One region of the Giesbergeria sinuosa genome, then DNA from elsewhere that is predicted to be linked to it. Evidence: riboswitches for the same ligand, from Rfam matches in the RefSeq annotation. Region 1 holds a riboswitch; the other holds the start of a gene.
What was found. Region 1 has a riboswitch for S-adenosylhomocysteine ahead of ahcY (adenosylhomocysteinase). Riboswitches for the same ligand answer to the same signal wherever they lie in the genome.

Region 1 (4,414 bases):
GACGGTGTTGCACCGGCAGCGTGCCCGCTTGACGGGCTTGCTGTTTGGCGGCCCGCTCGGCTTTGAAGGCTTCGATATCGTGCTCTTTGGCATCATCGCTGTCGTCGTAGGCTTCATCGACCACACCGCCATTGCGCATCCAGCTGTACGGGGCCACGGGCTGGGTGTCGTTGTCTTCGGGGTCTTCTTCCACCACTTCAGACAGCGCCAATTCGCAGGCCGCTTGCAGGCTCTCGGCGGTCAGGTGGCGGGCGTTCAGCCCTTCCACACAGACCACCCGCGCATCTTGGCGCAGGCGCTCATGCAACTGGCCGTGGCCCACGTCCACGCCAATCACTTGGGCTGCGCCTTGTTGCAGCAGGCAATCGGTAAAGCCGCCGGTGCTTTGGCCTACATCCAAGCAGCGCAGCCCGGCCACGGAAAAGCCCGTGGCGGCCAGCGCCCCTTCGAGTTTGAGACCACCGCGCGAGATGTATTTGGCCTCGGCGCTATCGAGTAACCGCAACTCGGCCATGACTGGGATTTCATCGCCGTTTTTGGCCACTTTTTGCCACGGCGCAAAGGACGACAAGCGCCACTCCACCCCGGCTGCAATCAGCCGCTGCGCTTGCGAGCGCGTGGCGGCATGGCCTTTTTCTACCAAAAAAACATCTGCACGCATAGCGGGTCACACTCTCTGGTTGGCTTAGTAGCGGTAGCTGTCGGCCTTGTAGGGGCCGTTTTTCGGTACGCCAATATAGGCGGCTTGGGCATCGGTCAGCTCGGTGAGCATGGCACCCACTTTTTTCAGGTGCAGGCGGGCCACTTTTTCGTCCAAATGCTTGGGCAACACATAGACCTTACCGGCTTGGTATTGCTCGGGCTTGGTGAACAGCTCAATTTGGGCGATGGTTTGGTTGGCAAACGAGGCGCTCATGACAAAGCTGGGGTGGCCGGTGGCGCAGCCCAAATTGACCAAACGGCCCTTGGCCAGCAGGATGATTTTCTTGCCATCGGGGAACTTGATGTGGTCTACCTGCGGCTTGATTTCTTCCCACTCGTATTGCTCAATCGAGGCCACATCGATTTCGTTGTCAAAGTGGCCGATGTTGCAGACGATGGCTTGGTCTTTCATCGCCACCATGTGTTCGTGGCGAATCACATCGCGGTTGCCGGTGGTGGTGACGAAGATGTCGGCCTTATCGGCGGCGTATTCCATCGTGACCACTTTGTAGCCTTCCATCGCGGCTTGCAGGGCGTTGATGGGGTCAATCTCGGTCACCCAGACTTGGGCGCTCAGGGCGCGCAGGGCTTGGGCGCTGCCCTTGCCCACATCGCCATAACCGGCCACACAGGCGACTTTGCCGGCAATCATCACATCGGTGGCGCGTTTGATGCCGTCCACCAAGGATTCGCGGCAGCCGTAGAGGTTGTCAAACTTGCTCTTGGTGACGGAGTCGTTGACGTTGATGGCGCGGAACAGCAGCGTGCCCTTGGCCGACATCTCGTTCAGGCGGTGGACGCCGGTGGTGGTTTCTTCGGTCACGCCGATGATGTCAGCCGACTTACGGGTGTACCAAGTGGCATCTACCGCCAGTTTGGCGCGGATGGCGGCAAACAGGATGGTTTCTTCTTCGCTGGTGGGCTTGTCCAAAACGGACAGGTCTTTCTCGGCGCGCTGGCCCAAGTGCATCAGCATGGTGGCATCGCCGCCATCGTCCAAAATCATGTTCGGGCCTTCGCCGGGGGTGCCGGCTGCGCCAAACTCAAAAATGCGGTGGGTGTAGTCCCAGTAGTCTTTGAGCGATTCACCTTTGACAGCAAACACGGGCGTACCACCATCGGCAATGGCAGCGGCGGCGTGGTCTTGGGTGCTGAAGATGTTGCACGAGGCCCAACGCACTTGTGCGCCCAGTGCTTCCAACGTTTGAATCAGCACCGCCGTTTGAATGGTCATGTGCAAGCTACCGGTGATGCGCGCGCCCTTGAGGGGCTGGCTGGCGGCAAATTCTTCGCGGATGGCCATCAGGCCGGGCATTTCGGTCTCGGCAATGCGAATTTCTTTGTGGCCCCAAGCGGCCAAGGTGATGTCGGCAATCGCGCAATCGGCGTTGGCAAAGGTGGAAGAAGGTGCATTCATGGGCGGCTCCAAACAGGGGTGAACAAACCACTGGCCGACACGGAAATTGCAGAAAAGAAAAGCTCACCGCACCGGAAGTGGATGAGCGTCGTTGCTAGGGTGGGTTCCGAGCCTCACGCCCCGCTGTGCTGGGGGCGCTGCAACGCTCCTCGGAAGTGGCCGATTATACGGAGTTGGCAGACAGCACAGTGGTGGCTGGGGGTTTGGGGGGAGCCAGCAAATGATCCACCAGCGCCACCATGCTGGTATGGGTTTGGACACCGGCGGGCCATTCGGGGGGCAGCGGTGCGCTGGGGTCTACTCCGGCGGCTTGGCCGGTGCAAACCAAGTGCAGAATGCCATGCACAGCGGCACCTGCCTGCATGTGTGACAAGCAACTGCCAATAATGCACACTTTGTCTGGGTCGACACCATAACGCTCGCAAATCTGCTCTAGCAGGCCCGGAGCGGGTTTGCGGCAATGACAACCTTCATCGGGGGCGTGGGGGCAATAAAACACCGCGTCAATGCGCCCTCCTACAGCGGCCAGTTGTTTGTGCATGGCCGCATGCACTGCATTGAGCGTGACCATGTCGAACAGGCCACGCCCCAGCCCTGGCTGATTGGCAGCCACTACCACATGCCAGCCCGCATGGTTGAGTCGGGCAATGGCATCCAAAGCGCCGGGCAGGGGTTTCCAGTCAGCAGGGGACGTGATGAACTCATCCTCGCCCAAGGCGTTGATGGTGCCGTCACGGTCAAGAATGGCGAGTTTCATGGGCCAGATTATGGGAGCAAAGCCGCAGGTGTGGTAGCTGCTGGCGCTGTGGGGGCAAGCACCTGCCAACCCGTGATAAACAAGCCTCTATGGCGTCCCTGCGCCCATTGCAACAGTAATGTGGTTTGCCCAGGTTGCCATTGGGCCGCCTGTGGATCGTCGATCAGCACCTGTTGCAAAGGCTCTAGGTTGGCGATGCGCAATACCAGCTCGGTGCCACCGGTGCTGCGCAGATTGGGAAGTTTGGCATGGCTGCCCAAGACTTGTGCTTGCACCGGGGCCAAGGGTTGCAAGCCTTGTAGGTTGTAGGGCCGCCACAGCAAGGCTGCACAGCCCACCAAACAAACGGCAACCCACAACCCCAACAGCATGCGTTGCACGGTGTGCCAGCCCCAGCGCCGCCGCACCAGCCACAGGCCGAGCGTTAGCACCAGCAAGGCCAACAATGGCCCAGCCAACTGCCAGAGCATGGCCGACAAGGGCTGCGCCCCAGCAAAGGGTGACAGTGGTAGCGCGGTGATGGTTGGGCCGCGCCCTTCTTGCCATTGCAACAGCCAGCGCAATCCGGCCAACAGTGCAGGGGGCGCAAACAGCCACCATGCTATGCGTTGCTGTGCCGTCAATGCCATGCCTGTTTTGCCCTCAAGCGGCCAAACGTGACAAGTCGGCCACGCGGTTCATGGCTTCGTGCAGGGTTTTGAGCAGACCTTGGCGGTTCAGGCGCAGATCCAGCTCTTCTGCATTGACCATCACATCATCAAAGAAGGCATCGACAGGTGCGCGCAGCACGGCCAGCGTCTGTAGGCTGGTGGTGTAGTCGCCCGCATCAAATTGCGCATTGGCCTCGGGCACAAAGCGTTGCAAGGCAGCAAACAAGTCTTGTTCTGCTTGCTCTTGCAATAGTGCCGGGTTGACATGGGCATCGACTTCGCCGGCCTTCTTCAAAATGTTGCCTACGCGCTTGTTGGCAGCGGCCAAAGCGGGGGCTTCGGGCAGGGCGGCAAAGGCGCGCACAGCCTCGAGGCGCTTGGCGACTTCGGCCAGACGTTGCGGGCGCAGGGCCAGCACGGCTTCCACCTCTTGGGCGCGGTAGCCTTGCTCGCGCAAGGAGCCTGCCAGACGGTCATAGATAAAGTCGGCCAGAGCCGGGGTGGCGTCTTGGATTTTGTCGCCAAAGGCCGGAACGGCGCTGGCCAGCAGTGTGCCCAAGTCTAACGGCAGGTCTTTTTCCACCAACATGCGAATCACGCCCAAGGCATGGCGGCGCAGCGCGAACGGGTCGCGGTCGCCGGTGGGCAGGTTGCCAATGCCAAACATACCGACCAAGGTTTCGAGCTTGTCGGCCAGCGCCACCACCACGCCGGTGGTGTTGCGTGGCAAGGTATCGCCGGCAAAACGGGGCTTGTAGTGGTCTTCAATGGCATCGGCCACGTCGGTGCTCAAGCCATCGTTGAGGGCATAGTAGCGGCCCATAATGCCTTGCAGTTCGGGGAACTCGCCCACCATGTCGGTCACCAGGTCGGTTTTAGCCAACAAGG
Region 2 (4,414 bases), on a different contig from region 1:
AGGGTGTGGCACACGACTACTGGCTGTTCGTGCCCCCCGCCGCCGCTGCCCACCACCCACTGCCGCTGGTACTGATGCTGCACGGCTGCCACCAAAGCCCCGAAGATTTTGCCTTGGGCACCGCCATGAATGCCGCCGCAGCCCAAGCGGGCGTGTTGGTGCTCTACCCCGCCCAGTCGCCTTGGGCCAACCCCCAAGGCTGCTGGAACTGGTTTGACCCCCAACACCAGCGCCGAGGTACGGGTGAATTGGCGCTGTTGGTGGCTCTGGTGGACGATGTAGCCGCCCACCAGCAGCCCGTGGACAGGCGGCGCATCTATGTGGCGGGGCTGTCGGCGGGTGGTGCCATGGCGGCGCTGTTGGGCAGCGAATACCCAGACCTCTTTGCTGCCGTGGGCGTGCACTCCGGTTTGCAGGCCAGAGCTGCCCGCAACATAGAAGATGCCTTGCGGGCCATGAGCCACGGCCCGCAAACCGATCCAGCCCTCCTAGACGAAGGGCCGCACTTGCCCGTGATCGTCTTTCATGGCGACTCGGACGATACCGTGCATGTGCGCAATGGCGAATACCTGGTGGATGCCGTGTTGGCCGATGCCATGCGCCGGGGCGTACCACTGCAACGGTGCGCCTGCACCGGACAATCGGCAGGCGGGCAGTCTTACACCCGTACCGTGTATTGGGAAGGCCACCACGACCAGATGCCCGACCGGGTGCTGGTGGAGCACTGGCAACTGCATGGTGCGGGTCATGCGTGGGCTGGTGGCAGCCCCGAAGGCAGCTATACCGACCCGCTGGGGGTCAACGCCTCACAAGAAATGCTGCGCTTTTTTCTGCAACACCCACGGCTGCCACCCTGCTAAGGCCACGGCAGGCCACAGGCCTTGCTCCTGCACGGATACGCCAGCCTTGGTACATTGCCACCATGCATCCCCCCGCCCTGATTCCCGGCCTGTACGGCCTGCGCCGCCGCGTCGTTTATGTCACGTTGTATGAACTGATTGCCATTGTGGCGGCCACCATCGGGCTGATGTGGCTGTCAGATCAGGGGGCCGGCCATTCGGGCGTGGTAGCGGTGCTGGCCTCGGCCATTGCCGTGCTCTGGAACCTGCTGTTCAACACCCTGTTTGAACGCTGGGAGGCTCGCCAAACAGTGCGCGGGCGCAGCCTGCGCCGACGCATGGCCCATGCCATTGGTTTTGAGGGTGGGCTGGCACTGATTTTGATACCCGTGTTTGCCTGGTGGTTCAACGTCAGCCTCTGGCAGGCCTTGGTGATGGACTTCTGGATGGTGGTGTTCTTCTTGGTTTACACCTTCTGCTTCAACTGGGTGTTTGACCGCATTTTTGGGCTACCAGCATCGGCCTGTGCTGGGCCCATGCCGCAAGCCTGACGGCTTGCCAAGCCGTACCCACTGCACTACATTGAGAGCGACACTGAACCCATTCTGGGTGTGCGGGGGTGCTCTTTCATGCAACGCAAACTTCTCCCCTTGTTGTGCTGGGTCTGCCAAGCCATAGCGCAAGACGCAGAGCCACGGGTGGTGTTGCCCCTGCCCGCCTCGCAGGCACTGGTACACCAGCCGGGTTACCAAAGCGATTGCAAATTGAGCGGCAACTTGTGGATGCGTTCTGCTCCATGGGCAGGGCGGGGGCATCTGGTCTTGCAGGGGGCGCTGCATGAGTACCACGGTATGCCCATCTACACCATCCGCCACCAAGACAAAGACGGTGTGGGCTTGGTTGTCCAATACCAGCTCAAAGAGGATCGGGTTCGTTTCGACCGCATCTATGGTGTACGATTTTCGAGCGATGGGCATTTTCTGGATGTTCGTGCCATCCAGTTCGAGTCTGGTGACGATATAGGCACAGAAAACATCGTTTGGCGCAGCGATGAGGTGCGCCTCTTGAACAGCAAAGAGCGAGAAAATCTGCTGGAGATGATCAAGTTTTTGAGCCTAGGCCAAGTAGATGTTCTGACCGAGCGCAATGCTTGGCTGCATGTGTACCACCATGCAGGCGAGAGCCAATTCAAGGCCGAGACCTCCTGCAAATTGTCTAACCCAGACAAGAAAACCGAGCAAGATCCAGAGCAGGTGACTGGCCGGTTTTCGCTGCGGTCTGAAAGCGTAGGGTTGGTGCGTCTCCAAGGGCGCACCGCTGTGCTTACCCGGCTTCAATCGGTGTGCAATGTGCGCAACGGCGACCTGCTCCAAGAAACACGGGGCTGGATTGCCCGTGATTTGGTCTCTGGTCATCTAGTGGCTGGGTCTGTCGAGGTAGAGGACAGCAGTGGCAACCACTATGGCAGCAAATCCTTGGGCAAATTCCAGGTGCGTGGCCGCTGCACCATCAGTAGTCCCCCCAGCAATGGCACCACTGCACCCTGAGTGGTCTGTTGAATCACCAAGAATTTCTGCGTGGGGCCATGCCACCAGCGCAAAGCAAAAGCCACCCCGCTAAAATCGCCCGCGCCCAAGGAGCGTTGCAACGGCCAGCCACTCGGCGCCGTCAGGCTTGGGCACGCTGCTACTTACTGCCCACACCCTCTCCGGCAACCACGCTCGCCTGTTCCGGGTTCCATTGCACAGGTGCGACGTATGTCCGAATTGACCATCCCCCCCATGAAACTGTCTGGCCTGGAGCCTGTCTCTATCGGCCAAGGCACCTTGTTTGTCAACGTTGGTGAGCGCACCAACGTCACGGGCTCCAAAGCCTTTGCCCGCCTGATTTTGAACGGCCAGTTTGAACAAGCCTTGGCCGTGGCCCGCCAGCAGGTAGAAAACGGCGCACAAATCATCGATGTGAACATGGACGAGGCCATGCTCGACAGCAAAGCTGCGATGGTGCGCTTTTTGAATCTGATGGCCTCCGAGCCCGACATTGCCCGCCTGCCGGTGATGGTCGATAGCTCCAAATGGGAGGTGATTGAGGCCGGTCTGCGCTGCCTGCAAGGCAAAGGCATTGTCAACTCCATCAGCATGAAAGAGGGCGTAGAACCGTTCAAACAGCAAGCCAAGCTGGTGCGCCGCTATGGTGCCGCTGCGGTGGTGATGGCCTTTGACGAACAAGGCCAAGCCGACACCTTTGCCCGCAAGATTGAAATCTGTGAGCGTGCCTACCGCATCTTGGTGGATGAGGTGGGCTTTCCGCCCGAAGACATCATTTTTGACCCGAACATCTTTGCCGTCGCTACCGGCATCGAAGAGCACAACAACTACGCCGTGGACTTTATCGAGGCCACACGCTGGATCAAGCAGCACCTGCCCGGTGCCAAGGTCTCTGGCGGCGTCAGCAACGTCAGTTTTAGCTTCCGGGGCAATGACCCGGTGCGCGAGGCCATCCATACTGTGTTTTTGTACCACGCCATCCAAGCGGGCATGGACATGGGCATCGTCAATGCGGGCATGATTGGGGTCTATGACGACCTCGACCCTGAGCTGCGCCAGCGCGTAGAAGACGTGGTGCTCAACCGCCGCCCCGATGCGGGCGAGCGTTTGGTCGAGATTGCCGAAAACGCCAAGGGCGCTGCCCGTGACGACAGCAAAAAGCTAGAGTGGCGCGGCACGCCCGAAGCCCCTAAAACCGTGGGCGAGCGCCTGAGCCACGCCCTGGTGCATGGCATTACCGACTTCATCACCCAAGACACCGAAGAGGCCTACCGCGAAGTTCTGGCCCAAGGGGGCCGCCCACTGCATGTGATTGAAGGCCCACTGATGGATGGCATGAGCGTGGTGGGCGACCTGTTCGGCCAAGGAAAAATGTTCTTGCCACAGGTGGTCAAATCGGCGCGGGTCATGAAGCAAGCCGTAGCGCACCTGATTCCCTATATTGAAGAAGAAAAACGCCAAGACGAGCTGGCCGGGCGCGATGTGCGCACCAAAGGCAAAATCATCATGGCGACTGTGAAAGGCGATGTCCACGATATTGGCAAAAACATCGTCACCGTGGTTTTGCAGTGCAACAACTTTGAAGTGGTGAACATGGGCGTGATGGTGCCCTGCCACGAGATTTTGGCGCGGGCCAAAGCCGAAGGGGCCGACATCATTGGCCTGTCAGGTTTGATTACGCCCAGCCTGGAAGAAATGCAGTACGTGGCCGCCGAGATGCAAAAAGACGAGCATTTCCGCGTGAAAAAAATCCCGCTGCTGATTGGTGGCGCGACCACCAGCCGCGTGCATACCGCCGTCAAAATTGCCCCGCACTACGAAGGCCCAGTGGTGTATGTGCCCGATGCCTCGCGCAGCGTGGGCGTAGCGCAAAACCTGTTGGGTGATGGCGTGACGCAATTTGTGCAAGAGCTGCACACCGACTACGACAAGGTGCGCCAGCAGCACGCCAACAAAAAGCAAACCCCACTCTGGCCGTTGGCGAAAGCCCGGGCCAACGCGACTCCAGTCGATTGGAGCCACTACCAG

Region 2: linked by a shared signal. The riboswitch ahead of metH (methionine synthase) and the one ahead of ahcY (adenosylhomocysteinase) in region 1 are both predicted to bind S-adenosylhomocysteine.

What each region holds. Positions count from the first base shown of each region.
Region 1 covers NZ_JBHSHJ010000012.1:37,080-41,493, forward strand. The annotation lists gene ACFO6X_RS13250 (TlyA family RNA methyltransferase) at 1-661, opposite strand, end outside; gene ahcY (adenosylhomocysteinase) at 686-2,119, opposite strand; S-adenosyl-L-homocysteine riboswitch at 2,196-2,276, opposite strand; gene gmhB (D-glycero-beta-D-manno-heptose 1,7-bisphosphate 7-phosphatase) at 2,283-2,876, opposite strand; gene ACFO6X_RS13265 (hypothetical protein) at 2,885-3,505, opposite strand; gene glyS (glycine--tRNA ligase subunit beta) at 3,519-4,414, opposite strand, start outside.
Region 2 covers NZ_JBHSHJ010000005.1:110,733-115,146, forward strand. The annotation lists gene ACFO6X_RS08440 (extracellular catalytic domain type 1 short-chain-length polyhydroxyalkanoate depolymerase) at 1-860, shown strand, start outside; gene ACFO6X_RS08445 (PACE efflux transporter) at 923-1,390, shown strand; gene ACFO6X_RS08450 (hypothetical protein) at 1,469-2,386, shown strand; S-adenosyl-L-homocysteine riboswitch at 2,468-2,569, shown strand; gene metH (methionine synthase) at 2,597-4,414, shown strand, end outside.